DNA from 3 places in the Buttiauxella gaviniae genome. Region 2 is predicted to be linked to each of the others. Evidence: riboswitches for the same ligand, from Rfam matches in the RefSeq annotation. Region 2 holds a riboswitch; each other region holds the start of a gene.
What was found. A riboswitch is a leader RNA that binds a small molecule or an ion and turns the genes downstream of it on or off. The one in region 2 is predicted to bind thiamine pyrophosphate.
Positions count from the first base shown of each region.

Region 1: another riboswitch for thiamine pyrophosphate. It lies ahead of thiC (phosphomethylpyrimidine synthase ThiC); the one in region 2 lies ahead of thiM (hydroxyethylthiazole kinase).
Region 3: another riboswitch for thiamine pyrophosphate. It lies ahead of thiB (thiamine ABC transporter substrate binding subunit); the one in region 2 lies ahead of thiM (hydroxyethylthiazole kinase).

Region 1 covers NZ_JBFMVT010000002.1:2,164,633-2,166,809, reverse strand. The annotation lists gene nudC (NAD(+) diphosphatase) at 1-71, opposite strand, end outside; gene rsd (sigma D regulator) at 225-728, shown strand; TPP riboswitch at 780-890, shown strand; gene thiC (phosphomethylpyrimidine synthase ThiC) at 984-2,177, shown strand, end outside.
Region 2 covers NZ_JBFMVT010000002.1:3,490,146-3,492,322, reverse strand. The annotation lists gene thiD (bifunctional hydroxymethylpyrimidine kinase/phosphomethylpyrimidine kinase) at 1-42, opposite strand, end outside; gene thiM (hydroxyethylthiazole kinase) at 39-827, opposite strand; TPP riboswitch at 864-960, opposite strand; gene AB1E22_RS16690 (transporter substrate-binding domain-containing protein) at 1,327-2,177, shown strand, end outside.
Region 3 covers NZ_JBFMVT010000002.1:1,164,117-1,166,293, forward strand. The annotation lists gene sgrR (HTH-type transcriptional regulator SgrR) at 1-1,011, shown strand, start outside; TPP riboswitch at 1,048-1,147, shown strand; gene thiB (thiamine ABC transporter substrate binding subunit) at 1,184-2,167, shown strand; gene thiP (thiamine/thiamine pyrophosphate ABC transporter permease ThiP) at 2,143-2,177, shown strand, end outside.

The DNA.
Region 1 (2,177 bases), 1.3 Mb from region 2:
GGCAACCACAATTTTTGTTCATGACTGACGATAAACCAGCCCTGATCTAACTTTTGAATTACACGTTCCATAACCTGGTGCACATCCCCGAGTTCACTGGTATAAACAAATAGCCGTAACAATTTTGGGTACGTTTGCGTTACATCTTCTGCTCGCGACAATTCGAATAGCAGCCACATTCTGCAAATCGAAGTATGACGAGTATATAACTCACGGAGTCAATCATGCTTAACCAGTTAGAAAATCTGACTGAGCGCGTTGGTGGTAGTAATGAGTTAGTCGACCAATGGCTACATGCCCGCAAACATTTATTGGTGGCTTATTACAATATGGTTGGGATGAAGCCTAACAAGGAATCCCATACTGCGCTCGATGAAAAAGCTCTGGATAATTTTTGCCACAATCTGGTGGATTATCTGTCGTCAGGCCACTTCAACATTTATGAACGCATTATTAGCGAAATGGAAGGTAGCAGCCCGCTTTTAGCGGCAACGCATCTTTACCCACAGTTGGAAGCCAATACCCAGCAAATCATGGATTTCTACGATTCGCATCTCGAAAGCGCAATCGATCATGATAATTACATTGAATTTCAGAATGCGTTGTCCGGCATCGGCGAAGCACTGGAATCTCGGTTCTCGCTGGAAGATAAACTCATTCAGCTAGCGTACGACCACGGTTTAGATGACAGTGCAAATGACACCGACACTCTTGCACGCCCGGCTTGAGTTCTGCACTGTTAACGAGTAGTTTACATATCGACCCGTAGCAATATGGGTTTCTTCTTGTCGGAGTGCCGAGTGCGTTAAGCACCGGCTGAGACCGTTAATTCGGGATCCGCGGAACCTGATCAGGTTAATACCTGCGAAGGGAACAAGAGTAATTCTGCTTTTGGGATCACCCGTGCGCGGGCGTCCCACATCCATTACTCCTCCGTTGTTCTGACAAGCCACTCCTGATAATCACTGGAATGAGCTATGTCTATGACTGAAAAAAAACCTAACCGCCGCAAACAGCGTGCTGCCGCTCAGCATTTTATCAATACGCTGGAAGGAACCGCTTTCCCCAACTCGCAACGTATTTATCTCACCGGTTTACGGGAAGATATCCGCGTACCGATGCGCGAGATTCAATTGAGCCCAACCGCAACCGGCGGCAGCAAAGAAAATCCGCAGTTCACCCCTAATGACGCTATTCCGGTTTATGACACCTCCGGGCCGTACGGCGATCCCGCGATTAACATCGACGTTCTGCGCGGGCTTTCGCCGCTGCGGGCGAACTGGATTGCCGAACGAAATGACTGCGAAACACTTACCGATCGCAGCTCTGCCTACACCAAAGAGCGGCTGGCGGATGATGGCCTGGATGAATTGCGTTTTGAAACACAACTCATACCGAAACGCGCCAAAGCCGGGAAAACTGTCACTCAACTGCACTACGCTCGCAAAGGGATTGTAACGCCGGAAATGGAGTTTATCGCGATACGCGAAAACATGGGGCGCGAGCGGATCCGTGATGAAGTATTACACCACCAGCATCCTGGCCAGGGTTTTGGCGCACGCCTGCCGGAAAATATCACACCTGAATTCGTGCGCGATGAAGTCGCCGCGGGCCGCGCGATTATCCCTGCTAACATTAACCATCCCGAATCTGAGCCAATGATAATCGGGCGTAATTTCCTGGTAAAAGTGAACGCCAATATTGGTAACTCGGCGGTGACCTCATCGATTGAAGAAGAGGTGGAAAAACTGGTCTGGTCGACCCGCTGGGGTGCAGACACGGTGATGGATCTCTCCACGGGCCGTTATATTCACGAAACCCGCGAGTGGATTTTACGTAACAGCCCGGTGCCTATCGGAACCGTGCCCATTTATCAGGCGCTGGAAAAAGTCAACGGCATCGCCGAAGACCTGACGTGGGAAATGTTCCGCGACACGCTGCTGGAACAAGCCGAGCAAGGCGTGGACTACTTCACCATTCACGCCGGTGTGCTACTGCGTTATGTCCCAATGACCGCCAAACGCCTCACGGGCATTGTTTCACGCGGCGGTTCGATTATGGCGAAATGGTGCCTGTCGCATCATCAGGAAAACTTCCTGTATGAACACTTCCGCGAAATTTGTGAAATCTGCGCGGCTTACGATGTTTCGCTCTCGTTGGGCGACGGCCTGCGCCCT
Region 2 (2,177 bases):
TCCTGCGATGGTCAGCGCGTTAATGCGTTTTAAACCTTTCATGCCAGCGCCTCCGCATTAAGCGCGTAGAGCGCATCCAAAAACGCCGGGGTAAAACTGCCGGGCCCGTGGCTTACGGTAATCGCCTGCTCCCCCGCACGCTTCATAAACTGGCAGGCCGCAGCCACATTATCCAAACGCGAGCCGGGCAACGCGCAGCAGGCGGCCACAACTGCAGAAAGCGCACACCCTGTGCCGACGACTCGCGTCATCAATTCCCCGCCGCCTGCAACATGCCATGTGTTTTTGCCATCGGTCACATAATCTCGCTCACCCGTGATGGCGACAATCGCCCCGGTATACTGAGCGAGCCTTTGTGCCGCGGGTAATGCTGAAAAGGCATCGTCTGTACTGTCCACGCCACGACCACCGGATTGTTCCCCCGCCAGAGCTAAGATTTCTGAGGCATTACCGCGAATGGCAGCGGGTTTGAGAGTCAGCACGTCGAGGGCAAAGCGGGTGCGAAATGTCAGCCCGCCAACGGCAACCGGATCAAGCACCCAGGGTGTGGAGGATTCATTTGCGGCGTGAATGGCGACCAGCATTGCATCGCTGCGTTCGGCGGTAAGCGTACCGATATTGATAAGAAGCGCACCGGCAACTGCGGCAAATTGCGCGGCCTCTTCGGGCTCGATCACCATTGCAGGTGCAGCACCTATGGCAAGCAAAACGTTGGCGGTAAAAGTCTGCACCACATCGTTGGTCATGCAGTGAACCAGAGGGGAAGCGTGTCGTAAATCGTGTAAAACCGTCGCGGCGCGATGGCCGGGTAGCAGGTCAGGTTGCATCGTAAAAGCTCCTGCCCGGCGTGAAGAAGGGATGACCTGGCAGGCATCTGACTTCCCTACGCTGGCATTATCCAGATCAGGTGGTACGGGTATTTCTCAGCCTTCACAAAGAAGGGCACCCCGAGTCATCGAGAAATCATAAAGATGATTAATCGCCGTCCAGAATAAAGCCCCCTTTGCGTTCTGTAAACCTCTCATGGCTGACTGCTGTTTAAACGCCTAATCTGCCGGGGTGATATATTTAAAGGATTATTATTTTGACCAATTAGTAAAAACATAATCACAACATTTTTAATTACTTTCCAACAGAAGCTAATAACACCTCCTGAATATTATATAGCCATAAACAAAGCCTCAGCCGATATAATAAATTGGCACCCGTCAGCTTTACGTGTATAACTAGCTAAAAATATTTACTTTTGTTAAATGCCGTTAAAAACACATAAACTCAACAAGTTTCATAACTATATAAAACAAAATAACGCATGGATAAAACAGAATGACAAAAATATTTAACCCGTTAACGACATGTGTTCTTTTTGTTTGTTGTTTGTTTAGCTCCCTGGCAACAGCGCAAAAATCAAAAACCATAGATAACATCACGAAGACACATCAAATAAATATCGCTTATCGTGACGCCCCACCTTTTTCATATAAAACAGCCAACGGAAAAGTTGTTGGTTATGTTATCGACTTATGTAATGTCATTATTAATGACATGAGTAAACGCCTGAGCATCCCTGATTTAAAAGTTAATTACATTGATAATAAATACCTGCCTGAGAGGGATGCGCTGCTACGTGAACAAAAAGTGGATATGATCTGCTCAGTTAATGCGAATGTCGTTGAATGGAAGAGCATTGCTGATTACTCCACTCCCTATACTTACTCCTACACAAGATTTGCCACGCTTAAAGATAAAAAGATCGCCCGCATTGAACAATTAGCGGGACATACCGTGACGGTCACGGCCGGGTCTGTCGATTCCATTGCGCTGAATCAGGCAAACCGTGAGTTGGGTTTGAATATGCTAGTCATTTCAACGCCGACCATGGAAAAGGCCTTTGATTTGATGCAAGACGGGACGGCATCTGCGGCCTTTATTAATGACATTTCCCTAAAAGAGATCATCGAAGCAAGAAACGATGAAAAATCATTTTCCGTCAGCGAAAAAGGGGTTGGGAAACCGCAGTTTTTTGTCATCCTGCTCCCTCATGATGACAATGAATTTAAGACGCTGGTCAATCAAAGCCTGTGTAAAATTCGGCGCTCGCCTGACTTCGCCAAACTTCATAACACCTGGTTTAATACCCCTCTGCCTTATTTAAAGCTGAACTTGCAGACACCGTT
Region 3 (2,177 bases), 2.3 Mb from region 2:
ATTACGCAAATTACCTCGCCAACCGCGTGGACGTTAGATATCACGCTTTCGCAACCGGATAACTGGTTGCCGTGGTTGTTGGGCAGCGTGAACGCAATGATCCTGCCCCGTGAATGGCAAACGTTAAACAATTTTGCCCGCCAGCCGGTCGGTTCTGGCCCGTATTCCGTGGTGCGCAATAACACCAATCAGCTAAAAATTCAGGCTTACGATGATTACTTTGGCTATCGCGCATTAATTGACGAGGTGAATTTCTGGGTGTTACCGGAGATCGGCGAGGAAGTCAGTTGCGCAGTGCAATTATCCGGGATGCCTGATAGCGAGAAAGCGGTTGAGAGCCGTCTTGAAGAAGGCTGTTACTACATTTTGTTTGATAGCCGCTCTCAATGCGGCAGCAATAAAGAGGTGCGCCGCTGGCTGAGCCACATTCTGGCCCCCATTCATCTGCTGTATAGCGCAGGCGAACAAAATCAGCAGTACTGGTTCCCGGCCTATGGTTTGCTCCCACGCTGGCACCATACGCGCCCGCAGCCGGTTCTTGAGAAACCCGCCGGGCTGGAATCCGTCACGCTGACGTTTTATCGCGATCACGTCGAGCACCGCGTGATCAGTAAAGTGATGGAAGCGTTGCTGGCGCGGCAAGGCGTTAAACTTATCGTCGAGGAAGTGAGTTATGAAGAGTGGCATCAGGGCGATGCGGAAAGCGATATCTGGCTAAATAGCGCAAACTTTACCTTGCCGCTGGAATTTTCCCTTTATTCACATCTTTATGAAGTGCCGCTGATTCAAAAATGTATCTCGATGGATTGGGAAACGGATACCCGTAAATGGCATAACGGCGAACTTTCTCTCCCGGAGTGGTGCCAGCAGCGCGTTGAAAATAATGATATTTTGCCCCTCATTCACCACTGGCTGCGTATCGAAGGGCAACGCAGTATGCGCGGTGTGAGGATGAATACCTTGGGGTGGTTCGACTTTAAATCCGCGTGGTTTGCGCCACCGGAACCGTAGAGCTTTCGCAACATTCACAAAGTCATTACAATGCACGCGTTCTCAACGGGGTGCTAAGACAAAAGTCTGGCTGAGATAATACCCGTCGAACCTGATCCGGATAACGCCGGCGAAGGGATTTGAGGCTCAATTCTCAAAGTCCTTTGCCACCCCTAATCCTAAGAGGTGCAAAGTGTTCAAAAAATTCCTGCCGTTACTGGCGCTCATCGCCGCCCCTGTTTTCGCAAAACCCCTGCTGACTGTTTACACCTACGACTCCTTTGCCGCCGACTGGGGCCCTGGCCCTGCGGTGAAAAAAGCTTTCGAAGCGGACTGCAATTGCGAGCTGAAATTTGTCGCACTGGAAGATGGTGTTTCCCTGCTGAACCGCCTGCGCATGGAAGGCAAAAACAGTAAGGCGGACGTGATTCTTGGTCTGGATAACAATCTGCTGGAAGCGGCGGCGCAAACCAAACTGTTTGCCCCGAGCAATGTGGATACAAGCGCACTGAAAATCCCTGGCGGCTGGAATAACAACACCTTCGTGCCGTTCGATTACGGCTACTTCGCGTTTGTTTACGATAAAAACAAACTGCAAAATCCGCCGAAGAGCCTGAAAGAGCTGGTCGAAAGTGACCAAAAATGGAAGGTGATTTATCAGGATCCGCGCACCAGTACGCCAGGGCTTGGTCTGCTGTTGTGGATGCAAAAAGTGTATGGCGACAAAGCGCCTGAAGCCTGGCAAAAACTGGCGAAGAAAACCGTCACCGTCACCAAAGGCTGGTCTGAAGCCTACGGCCTGTTCCTGAAAGGCGAAGGCGATCTGGTAATGAGCTACACCACGTCCCCGGCCTACCACATTATCGAAGAGAAGAAAGATAACTACGCGGCGGCGAATTTCAGCGAAGGCCATTATTTGCAGGTCGAAGTGGCAGGCCGCCTGGCTTCCAGCAAACAGCCTGAGCTTGCCGAAAAGTTCATGAAATTTATCGCGTCCCCTGGCTTCCAGAACACTATCCCAACCGGCAACTGGATGTATCCGGTGACCGATGTGAAATTGCCGGAAGGCTTTAACGGCCTGGTAAAACCGCAAACGACGCTGGAATACAGCGCGCAAGACGTTTCTAAACAACGCGCCAACTGGATTAACGAATGGCAACGCGCCGTCAGCCGCTAATTGCAGGCTG